DNA from 3 places in the Variovorax sp. YR752 genome. Region 3 is predicted to be linked to each of the others. Evidence: predicted binding sites of a transcription regulator. Region 3 holds the regulator's gene; each other region holds the start of a gene.
The links. The regulator FNR, encoded in region 3, switches genes on or off when oxygen is low (the NO sensors DNR and NnrR bind a similar motif). The targets are predictions, from matches to a motif close to TTGATNNNNATCAA.
Positions count from the first base shown of each region.

Region 1: the regulator FNR is predicted to act here: its motif matches at 2,087-2,100, upstream of AAG801_RS26120 (hemerythrin domain-containing protein).
Region 2: the regulator FNR is predicted to act here: its motif matches at 2,134-2,147, upstream of AAG801_RS18595 (cation-translocating P-type ATPase).

Region 1 covers NZ_CALRZC010000135.1:14,706-22,250, reverse strand. Annotated here, with positions in the region: gene AAG801_RS26135 (fatty acid desaturase) at 1-817, shown strand, start outside; gene AAG801_RS26130 (OsmC family protein) at 839-1,363, opposite strand; gene AAG801_RS26125 (universal stress protein) at 1,493-2,005, opposite strand; gene AAG801_RS26120 (hemerythrin domain-containing protein) at 2,160-2,747, shown strand; partial or broken gene AAG801_RS26115 (HD domain-containing protein) at 2,813-3,376, shown strand; gene AAG801_RS26110 (N-acetyltransferase) at 3,401-3,898, shown strand; gene AAG801_RS26105 (hypothetical protein) at 3,941-4,372, shown strand; gene AAG801_RS26100 (universal stress protein) at 4,419-4,865, opposite strand; gene AAG801_RS26095 (RidA family protein) at 4,968-5,447, opposite strand; gene AAG801_RS26090 (LysR substrate-binding domain-containing protein) at 5,597-6,490, shown strand; gene AAG801_RS26085 (Rrf2 family transcriptional regulator) at 6,525-7,070, opposite strand; gene AAG801_RS26080 (Bax inhibitor-1/YccA family protein) at 7,107-7,545, opposite strand, start outside.
Region 2 covers NZ_CALRZC010000074.1:9,027-16,571, reverse strand. Annotated here, with positions in the region: gene AAG801_RS18600 (bifunctional acetate--CoA ligase family protein/GNAT family N-acetyltransferase) at 1-2,086, opposite strand, end outside; gene AAG801_RS18595 (cation-translocating P-type ATPase) at 2,201-4,834, shown strand; gene AAG801_RS18590 (hypothetical protein) at 4,928-5,212, shown strand; gene AAG801_RS18585 (cob(I)yrinic acid a,c-diamide adenosyltransferase) at 5,311-5,883, opposite strand; gene AAG801_RS18580 (FAD-linked oxidase C-terminal domain-containing protein) at 5,945-7,360, shown strand; gene AAG801_RS18575 (SpoVR family protein) at 7,361-7,545, opposite strand, start outside.
Region 3 covers NZ_CALRZC010000182.1:9,559-17,103, forward strand. Annotated here, with positions in the region: gene AAG801_RS30655 (cation-translocating P-type ATPase) at 1-288, shown strand, start outside; gene ccoS (cbb3-type cytochrome oxidase assembly protein CcoS) at 294-485, shown strand; gene ccoN (cytochrome-c oxidase, cbb3-type subunit I) at 544-1,992, shown strand; gene ccoO (cytochrome-c oxidase, cbb3-type subunit II) at 2,014-2,655, shown strand; gene AAG801_RS30675 (cbb3-type cytochrome c oxidase subunit 3) at 2,668-2,844, shown strand; gene ccoP (cytochrome-c oxidase, cbb3-type subunit III) at 2,841-3,758, shown strand; gene ccoG (cytochrome c oxidase accessory protein CcoG) at 3,770-5,254, shown strand; gene AAG801_RS30690 (nitrogen fixation protein FixH) at 5,284-5,541, shown strand; gene AAG801_RS30695 (hypothetical protein) at 5,543-5,824, shown strand; gene fnr (fumarate/nitrate reduction transcriptional regulator Fnr) at 5,846-6,589, opposite strand; partial or broken gene hemN (oxygen-independent coproporphyrinogen III oxidase) at 6,673-7,545, shown strand, end outside.

The DNA of each region.
Region 1 (7,545 bases), on a different contig from region 3:
GCCCGACGACTGGCTCGAGCGCCGGCTGTACACGCGCTACCAGACGCTGGGCATCACCTGCATGGGCCTGATCGACATGGCGCTCTTCGGCGTGCTGCCGGGCGCGCTGGTGCTGGTGGTGCAGATCGCGTGGATTCCGTTCTGGGCCGCCGGCGTGGTCAACGGCATCGGCCACTTCTGGGGCTACCGCAACTGGCCTGCGTCGGACGCGAGCACGAACATCTTTCCGATCGGGCTGCTGATCGGTGGTGAAGAGCTGCACAACAACCACCACGCGTTCCCGACCTCGGCCAGGCTGTCGAACAAGTGGTTCGAGTTCGACATCGGCTGGGTCTACATCCGCGCGCTGCAGGCGGTGGGGTTGGCGAAGGTGAAGCACCTGGCGCCGAAGCCGCGCCTCGCCACGCCGCGCGCCACCGTCGACCTGCTCACCGTGCAGGCGGTGATCCGGCACCACTACGACGTGCTGTCGAACTACTCGCGTTCGCTGAAGCAGGCCTGCACCGAAGAGCTGGCCCGGGTGCATGCGCTCGCGCCGAACAAGGCCCGCGCACTGCGCGCCGCGCGGCCCTGGCTGGGCAAGGAAGAAAAGGCGCTCGACGCCACGCGCCATGCCCAACTCACGCAAGCGCTGGTGGCCTCGCAAGCCCTGGAGACCATGTACGCGATGCGGCGTGAACTGACGGCGCTGTGGAGCCGCTCGGGCGCCACTGGCGAGCAGCTCGTGAAGCGGCTGCAGGACTGGTGCGAGCGCGCCGAAGCCAGCGGCATCGCGCCGCTGGAAGCCTTTGCGGTGCGGCTGCGTTCCTACGCCTGAGGTCGGCCTTCGCCGGTGCCGTCAGGCCTGCCCGACCTGCACCGCGACATCGAGCGGGATGGCCCGGCGCAGCGCAGTGCCCACGGGGGAGTGCGCCTCGGCCCACTGCACCAGGTCGCGCAGGTCCTGCTCCGGCACGCCATCGGCAGCGATTCGCACCGCGACATGGATGCGGCTGGGGCCGGCGGGAACGGAGGCCGGCTCACCGAGCAGGCCGCGGCTGTCCGACTGGCTGCCGACCACCACTTCGAGGGTCGTCAACGCGATGCCGAGCTGCGCCGCCCGCATGGCGATCACGGTCGTTTCGCAACTCGCCAGGGCGGCGCGCATGAACCAGCCGGGCGATGGCGCTTCAGCGTTGCCTCCGATGGCCTTCGGCATGTCGGTCTCGAGAGATTCCCCCGTGGGCCCGGTCACGCGAAACCGCAGGCCCGACACCAGGGTGGCCACTGCCTGTTTGTCCTGGGTCAGGGCGTCCTGGGGGTGCGCCGCGAAGTGGCTCGTGAGGGTGTCCATGGACTGCCGGATGTGCTGGGGTGAGCTCATGGCGCTGCTCCTTGAAACGGGGAACGGGCGGGCGGTTCTCGCGCGAAAAAAGAGAAATGAGCCGCGAGCGCTGCAACTCATTCTGGGCGCGCCGCCGGGCCCCGTCAAACCGGCGGCGGGCGATGCCGCCTACTGGTTCGCGACCAGCCCGTCCGGCAGGCTGAAGCGCTCGTAGTCGACCTTCGCAGCGACTTCGGGTGCGCGGATCAACAGCACCGGCACGGGCGCCATGCGCAGGATGTGTTCCGCGCTGCTGCCCATGGCCCAGCGGCTCAGGCCGCGCCGGCCGTGCGTGCCGAGCACGATCAGGTCGGCCTTCGAGGCGATGGCTTCGGTCACCACCTGGTCGTGGACCGCACCGGCCTTGAAGCCGTCGCGCAGCACGACGTCGGCCTCGACACCTTCGGCCTGCGCCTGGGCGCGTGCCTTCTCGAGCAGCGTCACGGCGTTGGTGCGCAGCACCTCGAGCCAGTCGCCCGAGTGGCCTGCGTACGCGTCCATGCCGAGCGCGAACGAGAGCTCGTCGAGGATGTGAACGAGCCGCAGGCGCCCACCGGTGAGCTTGGCCAGGCGGATGGATTCGGCCAGGCCTTCGCCGGAGGTGGAGCTGCCGTCGACGGGAACCAGGATGTGTTGGTACATGGTGTGGAACCTCCAGGAATGCGTTGAAGAAAGAAAAGAGGAGAGGCCGTGCCAGTCTGTGCCTGGCCGCATGCACGGGCCTTGATCTGGCGCAAGCCCGCACGGCCTCGGGCTTGCGACCCTTGGGGCCTTCGAAGAACGAAGGAGACCTTTCATGACCCATGTCGCGGTGAAGATCATTCGCCAGGAGCACGCCGCGCTGGCGGCCATGCTGCGTTCCATCGTGATGCTGCTCGACCAGCACCGCCGCAAGGGCACGATGCCCGACTTCGCGACGCTGCGCGCGATGCTGTTCTACGTGGACGAGTTTCCCGAGAAGCGCCATCACCCGAAGGAGACCGAGCTGCTCTTTCCCCGGCTGCGCGCCTGCACGCCGATCTCGCGCGACCTGATGGACAAGCTCGACAACGACCACGCCTGGGGCGAGCGAAAGATCCGTCACGTCGAGCACGCGCTGCTCGCGTTCGAGATGCTCGGCGAGCCGCGCCGCGTGGCCTTCGAACAGGCGATGAACGAGTACGTGAGCTTCTACCTGGAGCACATGGCGCACGAGGAGCGCGAGATTCTTCCGCTGGCCGAGCGCGTGCTCAGCGAGGACGACTGGCGCGAACTCGACGCGGCCTTCGGCGAGAACCGCGACCTGTTCTCCAGCCACCCCGCGCCCGACGAGGTCTATGCCGCGCTCTTCACGCGCATCGTCAACGTGGTGCCTGCGCCGATCGGGCTGGGGCCGGCGCTGTAACAACGGTGTGCCTGCGGATCGCTTAGGCTCGGCCTGACACATTCAGGACAAAACGAGACCGCGAGATGGACATCGATCAGATCAAGGGAAGGCTGGACTTCCTTCGCGAGGCCGAGCGCCTCAAGAGCGTGCTGCGCAGCGCGCACACCGCCTCGGGCCGCACCGAGAGCACGGCAGAGCACAGCTGGCGCCTGTGCCTCATGGCCATGGCCTTCGAGGACGAGCTGGCCGACCTCGACCTGCTCAAGGTGCTGAAGATGTGCGTGGTGCACGACCTGGGCGAGGCGATCCATGGCGACATTCCCGCCATCGTGCAGGGGGCGCATCCCAACAAGAGCGCGCAGGAGCGCGAAGACCTGCAGGTGCTCACGCGCACGCTCGATGCGCCGCTGCGCGCCGGCATCCTCGCGCTGTGGGACGAGTACGAAAAGGCCGAAACGCCCGAGGCGCAAGCGGTGAAGGCGCTCGACAAGCTCGAGACCCTGCTGCAGCACAACCAGGGCGCGAACCCACCGGACTTCGACTACGAATTCAATCTCGGCTACGGCCAGAAGCACACCGGCACGCGGCCGCTGTTTCGTGCCATGCGGGCGTTGGTGGATGCCGACACGCAGAAGAAGGTGGGGGCCGCGCGGCGGGCGGAGGCGGGGCCGGTGGTTCGCCCCGAGCAACCGGGCGACGAGGCTGCCATCCGGCAACTGACGGTGGCGGCGTTTGCCGAGGCACCGCATGCCGACGGCACCGAACACCTCATCGTCGACGCCTTGCGCGCAGCCGGCCAGCTCACGCTGTCGCTCGTGGTCGAGGAAGGCGGCGAGATCGTCGGCCATGTCGCGCTGTCGCCCGTGGCGATCTCCGATGGCACGACCGGCTGGTACGGCCTGGGGCCGATCTCGGTGGCGCCTGCGCGCCAGGGGCAGGGCATCGGCCGGCTGCTGATGGACGCCGCGCTGGCGGGCCTGCGCGACACCGGCGCGCAAGGCTGCGTGCTGCTGGGCGACCCGGCCTTCTATGGCCGCTTCGGCTTCGTCGTGCGGCCCGGCCTGGTGTTGCCGGGCGTGCCGCCGGAGTATTTCCAGGCCGTGTCGTTCCACGGCGCGTGGCCGGTCGGCGAGGTGCGGTACCACGCGGCGTTCGGCGTCGGTGCCTGACGCACGGGCCGGGGGCGCGAGGCGTTCATAATCGCCCCCGTCATGCCTGCCCGCCACCTGCCTTCGGACTCTGCCCATGCGCCGCGCGTGAAGCGCGCGCAGACCTCGGTGTCCGCGCGTTCCGCGACCCCCGAACCGCCCCGCCGCCGCATCCATGACGGCGGTGCCTCCCGCAGCCTTGCGGGCTTCACCGCGATGGAAAGCAGCGCAGCACCGGCCCGCGCGCCGGCCGCGGCGCGCCCGCGCAACTGGCGCACCACGCTACTGGGCGTGGCGCTCGGCCTGGTGATTGCGATGTTGCTGCTGATGAAATGGCTGCTCGACTACCAGGTCGAGTCCGCCGAAGCGCGCCATGTGCAAGAAGCGCAGGCGCGCACGCAGGCCGCGCGTTGCTTCGGCCGCGATGCCGGGCCGTCGTGCCCGCCGGCCGGTCGCACGGTCGTCGAGACCGTCGAGTCGGCAGCGACCCGATAACCGTCGCGCACCGCGCCCCGCGCGCGCGGTGCCTCATTCGTTCAGTTCAGCGCAGCACCAGCACCGGAATGTGCGAGTGCGTCAGCACGTGCAGCGTCTCGCTGCCCAGCAGCAGCCGTGCAAGGCTGCGGCGCCCGTGCGAGGCCATCACGATCAGGTCGCAGTCCTGGTTCTTTGCGGTGTTGATGATGGCCTCGGCCACCTGGTTCGACTTCATGACCACCGAATCGGCGCGGCGCACGCCCTTGGCCAGCGCGGTGTCGCGCACCGCATCGGCCACGCGCTGGGCCGCCTGCTCGACGTGTTTCTGGTTGGCTTCGAAATCCGTCTGGTTCAGCAGCATCGAGCCTTCGAAGTAGCCGTACGGCTGGATGTGCGCGACGTTGACGCTGACCAGCTCGGCGCCGGTCAGCAACGCGAGGTCGATGGCCGTGGCCACCGCCTTGTCCGACAGCGGCGAGCCGTCGGTTGCGACGAGAACACGCTTGTACATGGCAGGCTCCTTGGCCCCCGGCACCGCGGGTGCCTTTGCCATTGCAGTCTAGGTCGCGTGCGCGAGGCATTCAAGGCACAGCGCGCACGGCGGGCCCTGGTCCTACACCTTCGCGACGAACTTGATCTCGATCAACTGGGTCGGCAGCGCGAGCCGGGGCGTGACGAGCAGGGTGCTTGCCACCGGCGGCTTCTCCACGCCGTAGGCGGCCTTGCGCACCGGCCCCGCGGCGGCGAAGGCGGCGTCCATGTCGGTCACGTAGAGCACCTCTTCGACCACGTCGTCGAGCGAGGCGCCGAAGCGCGCGAGGATCTTTTGTGCGTTCACGTAGGTCTGGCGCATCTGCGTGGCCATGGCGCCGTGGTCGGTGATCCGACCGTCCGCGTCGAGCGGCGCGGGCCCCACCATGTCGCCGTGGTCGTCGTGCCCCAGCTGTCCCGAGACGTAGATCGTGTCGCCGACCTGCACGGCTTGCGCGTAGCCGTACTCGTCTTCCCAGGGCATGCCCAGGCCTTCGGCGTGGCGACGCGGGCGCGTGGCGTGGGTTGCGGTGGATGTGGCGGATGGTGCGGGTGTGTTCATGGGTCGTTCCAGTCTTGAAAGGTGGTGGGTCGAGGCGGTGCACCGGCTGGCGCACCGCACGCCGCAGGGGCGTGAAACGAAGGTAGGGCGTACCGGATTCGATGTGAAGGCCGCAAAATGAAGACAACCCGTACCGGATCTGGAACACCATGGACCTCGCTGCCCTGTCGGACTTCGATCTCGTTGCGCTGCACGGCGGCTTCGGCAAGGCCAGCCGCGCCAGCGGCCGACCCAAGGCCACGCTGTCGCGCCGCGTCATGGACCTGGAAGCCAGCCTGGGCGTGCGCCTCATCGAGCGCGGCCAGCGGTCGCTGCGCCTGACCGAAGAGGGACAGTTGCTGTTCGAGCGCACCTCGGGCCTGGTGCGCGAGATCGCGGAGGCCGGCGATGCCGTGTCGACCGGGCGCGGCCGCCCGCGCGGCCTGCTGCGGGTGAGCGCGCCGGTGGTGTTCTCGCACGCGGTGCTCGGCGGTCTGGCGGCCGAGTTCGCGCAGCGCTTTCCCGAGCTGCGGCTCGACCTCGTGGCCGAGGACCGCAACGTCGATCTGGTGGAAGACGGCTACGACGCGGTGGTGCGCGTCAATCCGCGGCCCGATGCCGCGCTGGTGGGGCGCCGCTTCGCGCGCGACGAGATGTTCGTGGTCGCGCCGGTGTCGATGGCGCGGCCGAAACCCGGCCCGCGCGGTGCGGCGGTCGGGGTGCCGGCGGTCACGCTCAGCAGCGGCTTCGACGCCGTGCCCTGGCACATCGCGGCCGATGCCGCCACGCGCACGCCGGCCCTGGTCCTCGCGCCGGATGGGCGGGTGCGGCTGTCATCGCTGTTGATGGTGCGGGACGCCGTGCGCCACGGTGTGGGCGCGGCCTTGTTGCCGGCCTCGCTGTTTGCCGACGATGTGGCGGCGGGCCGGCTCGCGGTCTGGGGGCACGTGCCCGAATGCGCGGTCGAGTACTGGGTGCTGCACGCCTCGCGCCGGCTGGTCAGCACGAAGGTGTCGGCCTTCGTGAATTTCCTGGTGGAGAAATATCCGCGCCACGGCCCCTGAAGGCGCCCGCGGCGCGTGCACGTGAGCCGATGCGTCAGCTGCTCGTGCTGTGGCGACGTCCCAGTGCGAACACCGAGTTCGGCGCGTCGACCACGAAGGGCTTGCGCACCGGCGAGCCGACGACGGCCGTCGTGCGGCGTGCGGCCGCGCTGGTGGCGGGCTGCACGCCCTTGGCCTTCTGTTCGTCGACCAGGCTCTGCAGCGTGATCGAGCGCAGGAACTCGACGGCGCGCAGGTTCACGGAGGCCCAGAGGTCGTCGATCTCGCAGCGGCCGGGCTCGTTGTCCGAACCGGCGGCGCGCGGGCGGATCTTGCTGGCGCCCAGGTCTTCGATGGTGAGCACGACGTCGGCCACCGTGATCTCCGCGGCCTTGCGGCTGAGCGAGTAGCCGCCGCCGGGGCCGCGGGTGGATTCGACCAGCCCGTTGCGGCGCAGCTTGGCGAACAGCAGTTCCAGGTACGAGAGCGAAACCTGCTGGCGCAGGCTGATCGAGGCCAGCGTGACGGGGCCCGAGCGGCCGTGCAGGGCGATGTCGATCATCGCGGTGACCGCGAAGCGGCCCTTGGTGGTGAGGCGCATGGTGCTTTCCTTCCTTGTCTTGTCGTTGTGGCGCGCTTACTCGTCCCGGCCGCCGGCGATGCCCAGCAGGGCCAGCAGCGACTGGAACACGTTGTACAGGCTCAGGTACACGCCCAGCGTGGCCGAGATGTAGTTGGTTTCGAGGCCGTCCTTCACGCGCTTCAGGTCATGCAGGATGAAAGCCGAGAAGATGCCGATGGCGGCGACCGACAGCGTCATCATCAGCGCGCTCGACTGGATGAAGACGTTGGCGATGCCCACCACCAGCAGGCCGATGGCGCCGACGAAGAGCCACTTGCCCATGGCCGAGATGTCGCGCTTGATGACCGTCGAGAGCATGGCCATGCCCAGGAAGATGCCGCCGGTGCCGGCGAAGGCGGTCATCACCAGGCTGGCGCCGTTGGACAGGCCGAGCACGCTGCCGACCAGGCGCGACAGCATCAGGCCCATGAAGAAGGTGAAGGCCAGCAGCACG
Region 2 (7,545 bases), on a different contig from region 3:
GTGCGTCGAGCGCGATGGCGCCCTTGGCATCGACGATCAGCGGGTTGATGTCGAGCTCGGCGATCTGCGGCACGTCGGCGAGCAACTGCGAGACGGCCATCAGCACGCCGAGCAGGCTGGCCTCGTCGGCCGGTGGCGTGTCGCGGAAGCCGCGCAGCAGCCTGGCCACGCGCGTGCGCGCCACCAGCGCGCGCGCCAGCGGTTCGTTCAGCGGCGGCAGCGCGATGGCGCGGTCGGCCAGCACCTCCACCGCGGTGCCGCCCTGGCCGAACAGGATCACCGGGCCGAACACCGAGTCGATGCTGGCGCCGACGATCAACTCCTGCGCGCCGGCGCGCTGCACCATCGCCTGCACGGTGAAGCCGTCGATGCGCGCGCTCGGTCGCTGCGCGCGCACGCGCGCCAGCATGTCGGCAGCGGCGGCACGCACCTGCGGCTCGCCGGCCAGGCCGAGCACGACGCCGCCGACATCGGACTTGTGCGAGATGTCGGCACTGAGGATCTTCAGCACCACCGGGAAGCCCATCGCCGCCGCCGCCGATGCCGCTTCGGCCGGATCGGCGCCGACACGCTGCGTGGCCACCACGGGGATGCCGCAGGCGGCCAGCAGCGCCTTCGCCTCCGGCTCGGTGAGCATGTCGCGGCCGCTGGAGAGCACCTGCTGGACGATCGAGCGAACGGCGCCGAGATCGGGCTCGACGCTGCGCGCCGGCCGGGCCGGCGCGGCCTCGATCAGCTGTGCCTGGTTCTGCCGGTAGGTCACCAGCATCGAGAAGGCGCGCACCGCCTCCTCCGGTGTCTCGTAGCCGGCGATGCCGGCGGCGCGGAAGATCTCGCGCGCCTCGCTCACCGCCTCGCCGCCGAGCCAGCAGCCGAGCACGCGAGGCGGGCTCTGGCTGGCCAGCGGCACCAGCGCGCGAGCGATGTCGGCGCTCGCCACGATCGCCGTGGGCGCATGCACGAACAGCACCGCACCGGCGGACGGGTCGGCGTTGATCGCCTCCAGCGCCTGCACGTAACGCTCGGCGGGCGCGTCGCCGATGATGTCCACCGGGTTGCCGCGTGACCAGTTGGCCGGCATCTGCGCATCGAGCCGGGCGAGGGTCTCGGCGCTCAAGTCGGCCAGTTCGACGCCGACATGCGCCGCGCAGTCGGCCGCCATCACGCCGGCGCCGCCCCCGTTGGTCAGGATGACCAGCTTCTCGCCGCGGTTGGCGCGAAAGCGCGCCAGCGTCTCGGCAGCGAGGAAGAGCTGCTGCAGGGTGTCCACGCGCAGCATGCCGGCGCGCGCGATGGCGGCGTCGTAGACGATGTCCGAGCCGGCCAGCGCGCCAGTGTGCGAGGCCGCCGCGCGCTGGCCCTGCAGCGAGCGGCCGGACTTGATGACGATCACCGGCTTGTTGCGTGCCGCCGCGCGCGCCGCCGACATGAACTTGCGCGGCGCTTCGATCGACTCGATGTAGAGCAGGATGGCGCGGGTCTTCGGGTCGCTGCCGAGGAAGTCGAGCATGTCGCCGAAGTCGACGTCGGCATGCTCGCCGAGCGATACCAGCTGCGAGAAGCCGATGCGCCGCGAGCGCGCCCAGTCGAGCATCGCCGTCATCAACGCCCCCGACTGGGTGACGAAGGCGAGGTCGCCGGGCAGCGCGTCGGTGTGCGCGAAGCTCGCATTCAGGCCGCGGTGCGGCACCAGCATGCCGATGCAGTTGGGCCCGAGGATGCGCAGCAGGTGAGGCTTCGCAGCGTCGAGCATGGCCTGGCGCTGCGCCTTGTCGAGCCCGGCGGTCAGCACCACGGCGGCACGCGTGCCCGCCGCGCCGAGCTCGGCGATCAGCCCAGGCACCGCAGCCGGTGGTGTGCAGATCACGGCCAGCTCGGGCACCTCGGGCAGGTCGGCCACACGGGCGTAGACCGGCACGCCGTCGAACTCACGATGCTTCGGGTTGACCGCGAAGCAGCGCCCCTTGAAGCCGTTGCCGTGCAGGTTGCGCCACACCGTGGCGCCGACGCTGCCAGGGCGCTGCGAGGCACCGATCACGGCCACCGAGGCGGGGTCGAAGAGATGGTCGAGGTGGCGGATGCTCATGGGAGGCGATGATGGCGCGGCTTCGTGACGGATGGTCTCCTGCGCGCTTGATGCCAGTCAATCGGTGCGCAGGTCCACAGGGTCCATGCAGGGTGCATGCCCACAATCGGGCCCATGCACACCCACTGGCACCTGCGCGATGCGCACGAACTGGCCCGCGAGCACGGCGTCGACCCGGCGCTCGGCCTCGACGAAGCCGAGGCGGCGCTGCGCGTGCTGCGCCACGGCCCGAACGAGATCGCTGGCGGCCCACAACGCACGCCGCTGTCGCTGCTGATCGCGCAGTTCAAGGACTTCATGATCCTGGTGCTGATCGGCGCCGCGATCATCTCCGGCGTGATCGGCGAGCTGGTCGACACGCTGGCCATCGTCGTCATCGTGCTGCTCAACGCGTTGATCGGCTTCGTGCAGGCCTGGCGCGCCGACCGTGCCCTGGCCGCGCTGCAGCAGCTGGCCGCGGCGCGCGCCACGGTGCTGCGCGGCGGCGAGCGCCAGGCCCTGCCGGCCAGCCAGCTGGTGCCCGGCGACATCGTGCTGCTCGAGGCCGGCAACCAGGTGCCGGCCGACCTGCGGCTGATCGAGATCGCGCAGTTGCGCGTCGACGAGTCGGCACTCACCGGTGAATCGGTGGCAGTGGACAAGCACACGCAGACGCTGCAGGAGCGCGAGGCCGCGCTGGGCGACCGGCTCAACATGGCCTTCAAGGGCACCACCGCCGCGCATGGCCGCGGCCGCGGCATCGTCGTGGCCACCGGCATGGCCACCGAGCTCGGCAAGGTGGCCGGGTTGCTCGACCGGGCCGGGGAAACACAGACGCCGCTGCAGCTGCGCCTGGCCGCCTTCGGCAAGCGCCTCGCGCTGGTGGTGCTGGCGATCTGCGCGCTGATCTTCGTGGTCGGCGTGCTGCGCGGCGAATCGCCGGTGCTGATGGTGCTGACGGCGGTGAGCCTGGCGGTGGCGGCGATCCCCGAATCGCTGCCGGCGGTGGTCACGGTGCTGCTGGCGCTCGGCGCGCGCCGCATGGTGGCGCACAACGCGCTGGTGCGGCGCCTGCCCTCGGTGGAGACGCTGGGCTCGGTCAGCACCATCTGCTCCGACAAGACCGGCACGCTGACGCTCAACCGCATGCAGGCCGAGCGTGTCGTCGCCGAAGGCGCGGCCCACGCCGAGACGCTGCGCGCCGCGGCGCTGTGCAACGACGCCGTGCGCGGCCCCGATGGCGCCTGGCAGGGCGACCCGACCGAGACGGCGCTGACCACGCTGGCTGCGGGCGAGGGGCAGCACAAGGCCGCACTGGAGGCCGCCTGGCCGCGCATCGCCGAGCTGCCCTTCGATTCGCAGCGCAAGCGCATGAGCACGCTGCACCGCTGCGACGGCGGCCTCGTGCTCTACACCAAGGGCGCGCCGGAGTCGCTGCTGCCGCGCTGCACGGCGCGCTGGCGGCCGGACGACGAAGGCGGCACCGCGCCGCTGGACCTCGCCGCCGAGATGGCCGTGGCCGAGACCCTGGCCGCCCAAGGCCTGCGCGTGCTCGCCTTCGCCCGGCACCCGCTGCCCGACGCCGACCTCTCTGCCGATGCCGATGCCGTGGAGCGGGAACTGGAACTGATCGGCCTGGTGGCGCTGATCGACCCGCCGCGCCCCGAGGCGGCGGCCGCGGTGCGCGACTGCCTGAGCGCCGGCATCACGCCGGTGATGATCACCGGCGACCACCCGGCCACCGCGCGTGCGATCGCGCACCGGCTGGGCATCGTCGACGCCGCCGACGCGCCTGTGCTCACGGGCACCATGCTCGCCGCGCTCGACGACAGCGCATTGCGCGCGCAGTGCGCCGACGTGCGCATCTACGCCCGCGTCGACCCGGCACAGAAGATCCGCATCGTCGAGGCCTTGCAGTCGCTCGGCCGCTTCGTCGCGATGACCGGCGACGGCGTCAACGATGCGCCGGCGCTCAAGCGGGCCGACATCGGCGTGGCCATGGGCCGCGGCGGCACCGACGTGGCGCGTGAGGCGGCCAGCCTGGTGCTGCTGGACGACAACTTCGCCACCATCGTCGCCGCGGTGCGCGAGGGCCGGCGCATCTACGACAACATCCGCAAGTTCGTGCGCTATGCGATGACCGGCAATTCCGGCGAGATCTGGACGCTGTTCCTCGCACCCATGCTCGGCCTGCCGATACCGCTGCTGCCGATCCACATCCTGTGGGTCAACCTGGTCACCGACGGCCTGCCCGGCCTGGCGCTGGCCGCCGAGCCGGCCGAGCGCGGCGTGATGCAGCGCCCGCCGCGCCCGCCCGGCGAGAGCCTGTTCGCCGACGGGCTGTGGCAGCACGTGCTGTTCATCGGCCTCTTGATCGGCGGGCTGTGCCTGGCGGTGCAGGCCTGGGCGATCGAGACCGGCCATGCGCACTGGCAGACCATGGTGTTCTGCGTGCTGACCTTCGCGCAGATGGCGCATGTGCTGGCGGTGCGCTCAGAGCGAGATCCGCTGTGGCGCCAGGGCCTCGGCTCGAACTGGCCGCTGACGGGCGCGGTGGCGCTGACCTTGCTGCTGCAGCTGGCGACCGTCTACGTGCCCTGGCTGCAGCCGATCTTCAAGACCGAGGCGCTGGATGCCTCCGAACTGGCGATCTGCGTGGCCGCGGCGCTGATCGTCTACGCAGCGGCCGAGGGCGAGAAGGCCTGGCGCCGCCATCGGGCGACACAAAGTGAGCAAGCACTTGCGGTAAGTGGTAAGCAGATGGGCTGAGCCCGTAACGCGGGTAAAGCGCGGCAAAAGGGCTGGCCGCGCTGGCTGATGGGGGCTGCAATGGAGCTTCTCTCAACCACAAGGAGGTCCACCATGACCCTGCGTGCTTCGCTGATCCGCTTCACCCTCGCCACCGCCTGCACCGGCTTCGCCGCCGCCAGCATGGCACAGACCGCGGCGCCGGCCGCCCCGGACGCCAAGGGCCGCATGGCGGTCGAGGCTGCCTTCACCAAGGCCGACGCCAACGCCGACGGCAAGGTCACCAAGGACGAGGCCATCAAGATGCCGGAGATCGCCGGCAAGTTCGAAGCCCTCGACAAGGACAAGGACGGCGCGCTGACGCTGGCCGAGTTCGCAGCCGGCTTCAAGATGGGCTGATCGACAAGCTCAACCCGCGGGCGGCGACGCTCGCGGGCCGAGCGCCGGGCCGCTCCCTCCGGGGGGGGGCCGCCGACGTACCCGTCGGCCGGGGGCTGTCACTCCCCGCGCGCCAGCTTCTCGCTCTTCCAGTAGACGTCGTCGCCGCCCAGGCCGTCGAGGTTGGCGCGGTTGAGCACCCGGGCCAGCACGAAGAGCAGGTCCGACAGGCGGTTCAGGTACTGGCGCGGTGTCGCCCGCAAGGCCTCGGCGTGATCGAGCGCCACCACCGCACGCTCGGCCCGCCGCGCCACCGTGCGGCAGACGTGGGCCAGCGCCGCGCTGCGCGTGCCGGCGGGCAGGATGAACTCCTGCAACTTGGGCAGGGTGGCGTTGTGCTGCGCCAGCGCCTCGTCCAGCCGCAGGACGGCGTCGTCCTTGAGCAGTTGGAAGCCGGGGATCGACAGCTCGCCGCCGAGGTTGAACAGCTCATGCTGGATCACCACCAGCAACTCGCGCACCTCGTCGGGCAGTGGCTCGGCCAGCAGCACTCCGATGGTCGAGTTCAGCTCGTCGACGTCACCCATCGCCTGCACGCGCAAGTGGTCTTTCGCAACGCGCGTGCCGTCACCCAGGCCGGTGGTGCCGTCGTCGCCGGTGCGCGTGGCGATCTGCGTCAGTCGTTGTCCCATGGGCGCGATGGTAGCCAATGCCTAGAATGCCTCACGCCTCGATGCCCTTGCGGAGACCGCCATGAATGCGCCCACCGATCTGCCCTTGCACGTCCAGCCTCGTGAGGTGCCTGCCGCGATGCTCGACGCGCTGAAGGCGCGCTTCGGCGAGCGCTGCAGCACGGCACTGGCGGTGCGCGAGCAGCACGGCCGCGACGAGTCGCCGTTCGACGTGCGTCCGCCCGATGCCGTGGTGTTCTGCGAGAGCACCGAGGAGGTGGCCGCGGTGGTCTCGCTGGCCGACCGCCACGCCGTGCCGGTGATCCCCTTCGGTGTCGGCTCCTCGCTCGAAGGCCACCTGCTCGCGGTGCAGGGCGGCGTGAGCATCGACCTGTCGCGCATGAGCCGCGTGCTGCAGGTCAACCCCGAGGACCTGACCGCCACCGTCGAGCCGGGCGTGACGCGCGAGCAGCTCAACCGCGAGATCCGCGACACCGGCCTGTTCTTCCCGATCGACCCGGGCGCGAATGCCTCGCTCGGCGGCATGGCGGCCACGCGCGCCAGCGGCACGAACGCGGTGCGCTACGGCACGATGCGCGAGAACGTGCTCGGCCTGACGGTGGTGACGGCCAGCGGCGAGGTCATCCACACCGGCACGCGGGCGAAGAAGTCCAGCGCCGGCTACGACCTCACGCGCCTGATGGTCGGCAGCGAAGGCACGCTGGGCGTGATCACCGCCGTCACGTTGAAGCTGTACCCGCTGCCCGAGGCGGTCAGTGCCGCGATCTGCCACTTCAAGGACATCGGCTCGGCGGTGGCCACGACCATCCAGATCATCCAGATGGGCGTGCCGATCGCACGTTGCGAACTGCTCGACGTGAATGCCGTGCGCGCGGTCAACGAGCACTCGAAGCTCGGCCTGCGCGAGGCGCCGATGCTGCTGATGGAGTTCCACGGCAGTGAAGCCGGCGTCAAGGAACAGGCCGAGACGGTGCAGGCGATCGCCGCCGAGAGCGGTGGCGAGGATTTCGAATGGGCCAGCACGCCGGAGGAGCGCACGCGGCTGTGGAGCGCGCGCCACAAGGCCTACTTCGCCGGCATGACTCAGCACCCGGGCTGCCGCACCGTCACCACCGACACCTGCGTGCCGATCTCGCGGCTGACCGAGATCATCGAGGCCTCGGTCGCCGAGGCCGATGCCTCGGGGCTGCCGTACTACATCGTCGGCCATGTCGGCGACGGCAACTTCCACCTCGCCTACCTGGTGAAGGACGGCGACGCGGCACAGCGCGAAACCGCCGAGCGCCTGAGCATGCAGATGGTTCAGCGCGCCATCGCGCTGCAGGGCACCTGCACCGGCGAGCACGGCATCGGGCTGCACAAGCAGGGCTTCCTGGTCGAGGAGACCGGCGCCGGCGCCGTCGAGATGATGCGCACGCTCAAGCGCGCGCTCGACCCGAAGAACATCCTGAACCCCGGGAAGATCTTCAGTCTCTGATCAGTTCGAGTGGTTCGCCGGCGCCGGCACTGACCAGTGCTTGGTCACCGTGCCCTGGCCGTTCACGCTGTCGAGGTGAACGCCGAAGCCCCACAGCCGAGCCACGTGCTTGAGCACCTCCTGCGCAGTGTCGTGCAGCGGACGGTCGTTGTGTTGCGTGTGGCGCAGCGTCAGTGAACGGTCGC
Region 3 (7,545 bases):
TTCGCTCATGGCTCGGCGGTGGCGCGCAGCGGTGCCGATGTGGTGCTGCTCGGCGAGCGCCTGGCCGATGTGGCGCTGGCGCGCCGCCAGGCACAGCGCACGCTGCGCGTGATCCGCCAGAACCTGAGCTGGTCGGTGATCTACAACGCAGCCTGCGTGCCGCTCGCATTGATCGGCTGGCTGCCGCCCTGGGCTGCGGGCATCGGCATGGCATCGAGTTCGCTGCTGGTGGTGCTCAATGCGCTGCGGGTGGCGCGCATTGACGGCAATTATGGCGACGAGGCCTGAACGGCATGGACATCCTCTACATGCTGATCCCGCTGTCGGTGGTGCTGGTGTTTGCGGTGATCGGCATCTTCGCGTGGGCGCTCAACGCCGGGCAGTTCGACGATCTCGAGCGCGAGGGCGAACGCATCCTGAGCGCCGATGAGACAGCCGCGCGACAGGCTTCGGCAAACGTTGATAGCGATCAATCCCGCCAATGACCCTGCGCGGAACAATGGTTTCATCGAGTAAATGACACCCAAGGAAGGAGATCTCCCGATGGTCAACAACACATCGGCCGCGCCGCACGGGGGGCCGGTCTACGACGACGGAGTGGTACGAGCGTTCTCGCTCGCCGCCGTGCTATGGGGCATCGTGGGCATGCTGGTCGGCGTCATCATCGCCGCGCAGCTGACCTGGCCCGAGCTCAACCTGGGCATCTCCTGGCTCAGCTACGGCCGCCTGCGGCCGCTGCACACCAACGCGGTGATCTTCGCCTTCGGTGGCTGCGTGCTGTTCGCGTCGAGCTACTACGTCGTGCAGCGCACCTCGCAGGTGCCGCTGTTCGCCGGCAAGCTGGCCTGGTTCACCTTCTGGGCCTGGCAACTGGTCATCGTGGCCGCGGCGGTGTCTTTGCCGCTGGGCTTCACGCAGGCCAAGGAGTATGCCGAGCTGGAGTGGCCGATCGACCTGTTGATCGCCGTCGCCTGGGTGTCCTACGCGATCGTCTTCTTCGGCACGATCGGCGTGCGCAAGGTGCGCCACATCTACGTGGCCAACTGGTTCTTCGGCGCGTTCATCCTGACGGTCGCGCTGCTGCACATCGTCAACAGCGCCGCCATTCCGGTGAGCCTGACCAAGAGCTACTCGGCCTATGCCGGCGTGCAGGACGCGATGGTGCAGTGGTGGTACGGCCACAATGCGGTCGGCTTCTTCCTGACCGCGGGCTTCCTCGGGATGATGTACTACTTCATCCCGAAGCAGGCCGAGCGCCCGGTGTACTCGTATCGCCTGTCGATCGTGCACTTCTGGGCGCTGATCTTCACGTACATGTGGGCCGGCCCGCACCACCTGCACTACACCGCGCTGCCCGACTGGGCGCAGAGCGTGGGCATGCTGTTCTCGCTGGTGCTGCTGGCGCCGTCCTGGGGCGGCATGATCAACGGCATCATGACCCTGTCGGGCGCCTGGCACAAACTGCGTGACGACCCGATCCTGAAGTTCCTGATCGTGTCGCTGTCGTTCTACGGCATGTCGACCTTCGAGGGCCCGATGATGTCGATCAAGACCGTCAACGCGCTGTCGCACTACACCGACTGGACGGTCGGCCACGTGCACAGCGGCGCGCTCGGCTGGGTGGGCCTGGTGTCGATGGGCACGCTGTACTACCTGATCCCGCGCATGTTCGGCCGCAAGACGATGTACAGCACGCGCGCCATCGAGCTGCACTTCTGGATCGCCACCATCGGCATCGTGCTGTACATCGCCGCGATGTGGATCGCCGGCGTGATGCAGGGCCTGATGTGGCGCGCCATCAACCCGGACGGCACGCTGGTCTACAGCTTCGTCGAGAGCGTGAAGGCGACCTTCCCGTTCTACGTGATCCGCCTGCTCGGCGGGGTGCTGTACCTGACCGGCATGCTGATCATGGGCTGGAACGTCATCAAGACGGCCACCTCCGGCAAGTACGAGCCGGTGCCCGTGCCGGCCGTCGCCGCCCACGCCTGATCCCAACGGAGTACCGAACAAATGGCCAACAACCAAGCCACCGGTCTCTCCCACGAGAAGATCGAGACCAACAACTTCCTGATGATCGTGCTGATCCTGCTGGTCGTGGCAGTGGGCGGCATCGTCGAGATCGTGCCGCTGTTCTTCCAGAAGTCGACCACCGAGCCGGTGCCGGGCCTCAAGCCCTACACCGCGCTGCAGCTGGCCGGGCGCGACGTCTACATCCGCGAAGGCTGCTACAACTGCCACTCGCAGATGATCCGTCCGTTCCGCGCCGAGACGCTGCGCTACGGCGACTACTCCAAGGCCGGCGAGTTCGTCTACGACCACCCGTTCCAGTGGGGCAGCAAGCGCACCGGCCCGGACCTGCACCGCGTCGGCGGCAAGTACAGCGACGACTGGCACCGCATCCACCTGATCAACCCGCGCGATCTGGTGCCGGAATCGAACATGCCGGCCTACCCGTGGCTCGAGAAGGCCAGCGTGAACCCGGCCGACATGGCGCCGAAGATGAAGGCGCTGCGCATGGTCGGCGTGCCCTACAGCGACGACGAGATCGCCAAGTCCGGCGACGAGGTCAAGGGCAAGACCGAGATGGAGGCGGTGATCGCCTACCTTCAGGTGCTGGGTACCGCGTCCGCGGCAGCGGCGGCGGCCAAGTGAGGGAGATCGATCATGGACGTCAATGACCTCAGAAGCGTCGTGACCGTGGTCTCGCTGATTGCCTTCCTGGGCATCGTCGCGTGGGCCTGGTCGCGCAGCAACCGTGCAGGGTTCGACGAGGCAGCACAACTGCCGTTCGCCGAAGAGCAGGGCGCCGAGGGCGCCTCGCGTGGAGGAAATCAACAATGAGCGACTTCGTCAACAACGGCTGGTCGATCTTCATCGCCGCCGTCACCATCCTCGGCCTCGTGGCCTGCCTCGGCCTGCTGATCGTGGCCAGCAAGCGCAAGGTCATGGCGCAGGACAACACCACCGGCCACGTCTGGGACGGTGACCTGCGTGAACTCAACAACCCGCTGCCGCGCTGGTGGATGGGCCTGTTCGTGCTGACCGTGGTCTTTGCCGGCCTCTACCTGGTGCTCTACCCGGGCCTGGGCAACGCCGCCGGCAAGCTGGGCTGGAGCAGCACCGGCCAGTACGACGCCGAGCAGGCCAAGGCGCAGGCGGCGATGGCGCCGCTGTACGCCAAGTTCACCAGCCAGACACCCGAGGCGCTGGCCAAGGATGCGCAGGCGATGGCGATCGGCGAGCGGCTGTACATCAACAACTGCGCGCAGTGCCACGGCTCGGACGCGAAGGGCAGCAAGGGCTTCCCCAACCTGACGCTGCCGGTGGCCTCGCGCCTGGCGACCGATTCGTTCGACTCGGTGAAGGCCACCATCACCAACGGCCGCCAGGGTGTGATGCCGCCGATGGCCGCCGCGGTCGGTACGGCGGAAGACGTGAAGAACGTCGCCCACTATGTGCTGAGCCTGTCGGGCAGCCCGCACAACGAACTGGCCGCGCAACTCGGCAAGCCGAAGTTCGGTGCCTGCGCGGCCTGCCATGGCGCGGACGGCAAGGGCAACAAGGCCCTGGGCGCGCCCAACCTGACCGACAAGGTCTGGCTGCATGGCTGGGGCGAGCAGACGATCGTGGCGATGGTCAACGGCGGAAAGAACAACGTGATGCCGGCACAGGCCTCGCGCATGACGCCGGAGCAGATCCACGTGCTGTCTGCCTATGTCTGGAACCTTGCGCAGGCTGGCTCGGCGGCGCAGTGACGGAAGCCTGAATGTCTGACACGCACGCGGCCGCGGCGGCGGCCGCCCCGAAAGCCGCCGCCCCGGGGGTCGGCGCTCCCGATGCGGCCGGCGAGATCGTCTCGCTCTACGCCGCGCAGAAGAAGATCTACGCCCGTGCGGTCAGCGGCTGGTTCGCGACCTGGCGCTGGGTGCTCGTCTGGGGCACCCAGATCCTGTTCTACGGGCTGCCCTGGCTGCAGTGGAACGACCGCCAGGCGGTTCTGTTCGACCTCGGGGCGCGCCGCTTCTACATCGGCGGCCTCGTTCTCTACCCGCAGGACTTCATCTACCTGACGGGCCTGCTGATCCTCTCGGCCTACGGCCTGTTCCTGTTCACCGCGGTGGCCGGCCGCCTGTGGTGCGGCTACGCCTGCCCGCAGACGGTCTACACCGAGATCTACATGTGGTTCGAGAACCGCATCGAGGGTGACCGTGCCAAGCGCATGAAGCTCGATGCGGGGCCGTGGACCGGCGAGAAGCTGGCGCGCAAGGGCGGCAAGCAGGCGGTGTGGATCCTGTTCGGCCTGTGGACCGGCTTCACCTTCGTCGGTTACTTCACGCCGATCCGCACGCTCGCCGCGGAAGCCGCGACGCTCGGCTTCGGGCCGTGGGAGTGGTTCTGGATCCTGTTCTACGGCTTCGCGACCTACGGCAATGCCGGCTACATGCGCGAGCAGGTCTGCAAGTACATGTGCCCGTACGCGCGCTTCCAGAGCGCGATGTTCGACCACGACACGATGATCATCAGCTACGACACGGCGCGAGGCGAGCCGCGCGGTTCGCGTCCGAAGTCGATGGCTCACGAGGCGCTGAAGCCGGCCGGCAAGGGCGAGTGCATCGACTGCACGCTGTGCGTCCAGGTCTGCCCGACCGGCATCGACATCCGCAAGGGGCTGCAGTACGAATGCATCGGCTGCGCGGCGTGCATCGACGTCTGCGACAGCGTGATGGACAAGATGAACTACCCGCGCGGGCTGATCCGCTACGCCACGCAGAACGGCATCGACAAGGGGTGGACGAAGGAGCAGATGCTGCGCCGCGTGCTGCGCCCGCGCGTGCTGGTCTACACGGCCATCATGATCGTCATCGTCGCCGCCTTCGCCGCCAGCCTGTACCTGCGAACGCCGTTCCGCGTCGACGTGGTGCGAGACCGCGGCGCCCTGGCGCGGCTGGTCGACGAAGGCCGCATCGAGAACGTCTACCGGCTGCAGCTGATGAACGCCGCCGAACGGCCGCAGCGCTTCCGCATCGAGGTCGAAGGCCTGAACGGCGCGCGCATCGCCTCGAAGGCGGAGGTCGAGGTCGGCTCCACCGAAGCGCGCTGGGTGCCGGTGGCGGTGCAACTGCCGCCCGAGACCGCCGCGGCGCTGGGCGCCGGCGCCCACCCACTACGATTCACCATCACCCGATTGCCGGACGGCTCCGGCGGCGAGGTCGCGGTGCGCGAGAAGTCCACCTTCGTCGTGCCGCGCTGACAGACGCTGAAAGAGAAAGGGATCTGCACATGGCCAATGACAACAACAAGCCGGTCGCCTGGTGGCGCGTGCCGATGGTGTGGATGGTGGTCGGCGGGCCGCTGTCGGTGGTGGTGGCGAGCGTGGCCACGGCCGTGATTGCCTGGAAGCACATCGACCCGGTCATCACCACCACGCCGCAGGGCGAGATCCGGCCGGGCGACAACATGGCGCCCAAGCTCAGCCCGAAGGACGCACTGGCACCGGCGCAGCAGGGCCGCAACCACGCGGCCACGCCGCAACGCTGAGATGCAGTACACCGCCGCCGTCTTGAAGCAACGCGCGCTGACCATCCTCTGGCCGGCCTTCCTGATGGCCGGCGTGCTGGAGATGCTGGTCTTCGTCGTCGTCGACCCAGGGGATCTGCACTGGTTCGGCGGCGAGGCACTGAACTGGTCGACTCAGGCGGTCTACACCGTGACCTTCCTGATCTTCTGGGGCGTTATCTCGGTGGCCGGCGCACTCACCGCGCTGCTGGCCACCAGCCCGGAAGACATCAACGAAGACCGCGGCCGGGGCTGGCCGCGCTGAATCGCCGCCGCGGAAGCCGCCTCAGCAGGCGGCGCTGCTGATCAGCTGGCGCAGGCCGGCTTCGTCGAGGATGCGGATGTGGCGCTGCTTGACCTCCAGCAGCCCGTCGTCCTGGAACTTCGAGAAAGTGCGGCTGACGGTCTCGAGCTTGAGGCCGAGGTAGCTGCCGATCTCCTCGCGCGTCATGCGCAGGATCAGCGACGAGGCCGAGAAGCCGCGCGCCTGCAGGCGCTGCGTCAGGTTGAGCAGGAAGGCGGCGAGGCGCTCCTCGGCGCGCATGCTGCCCAGCAGCAGCATCATGCCGTGGTCGCGCACGATCTCGCGGCTCATGATCTTGTGGAACTGGTGCTGCAGCGGCGTGAAGTCGCGCGACAGTTCCTCGAGCTGGCCGAAGGGGATCACGCAGACCTGCGAGTCCTCCAGCGCAATCGCATCGCAGTTGTGGCGGTCGTGGCTGATGCCGTCCAGGCCGAGCAGTTCGCCGGCCATCTGGAAGCCCGTGACCTGGTCGCGGCCATCCTCCGACGACACGCAGGTCTTGAAGAAGCCGGTGCGCACCGCGTACAGCGACTGGAACGAATCGCCGGCGCGGAACAGCGCGTCGCCGCGCGTCACCGAGCGTCGCTTGGCGACCAGTTCGTCGAGCCGTTCGAGGTCGGGGTCCGACAGGCCGACGGGCAGGCACAGCTCGCGCAGGTTGCAATTGGAACAGGCGACCTTGAAGGCCTCCGTCCGGATCGGCACGACGGGAGTGGTGGAACTCATGAATTCATTCTCCGATTGCCCAGGTGAAATGCCGTTGATGCACGTCAAGGCGCTTGACCGACGGCAAGGCACAGTGTGTGTCCATGCTGACCACTACCCACACCGAGCGCCCTGTCGTCACCGAAGAGCTGTTGCGCCGGCTCGACGTGAACGGCCCGCGCTACACCTCCTATCCAACCGCCGACCGCTTCGTCGATGCCTTCGGCCCGGAGGACTATGCGCGTGCGCTCGACCAGCGCGCGGACGGCGCCGGCGTGATCGGCGGCGCGAGCCCGCTGTCGATCTACGTGCACATCCCGTTCTGCGAGTCGCTGTGCTACTACTGCGGCTGCAACAAGGTCATCACCCGGCACCACGAACGCGCCGGCGAATACCTCGACGTGCTCGAGAAAGAGATCTCGCTGCACGTGGACCGCCTGGGCGCCGGGCAGTCGGTGTCGCAACTGCACTTCGGCGGCGGCTCGCCGACCTTCCTGAGCGACGCCGAGCTGAGCCGGCTGATGGGCACGCTGAGCCAGGCCTTCCGCCTCGCCCCGGGTGCGGAGAACTCGATCGAGGTCGACCCGCGCACGGTGAACGCGCAGCGACTCGCCCACCTCAAGGAGATCGGCTTCAATCGCCTGAGCTTCGGCGTACAGGACTTCGACCCCGCGGTCCAGCAGGCGGTGCACCGCGTGCAGAGCCGGGAGATGGTCGCCGACCTGATGAGCACGGCGCGGGAACTCGGCTTCGAGTCCACCAACGTCGACCTGATCTACGGGCTGCCGAAGCAGACGCCGGAGTCGCTTCGCCGCACCATCGAGCAGGTCGCGGAACTGCGCCCCGAGCGCATCGCGCTGTACTCCTACGCGCACCTGCCGCAGCGCTTCAAGCCGCAGCGCCGAATCGACTCCGCCGCGCTGCCGCCGGCGGCCGACAAGGTGACGATGCTGTCGAACTCGATCGCCGGCTTCGTC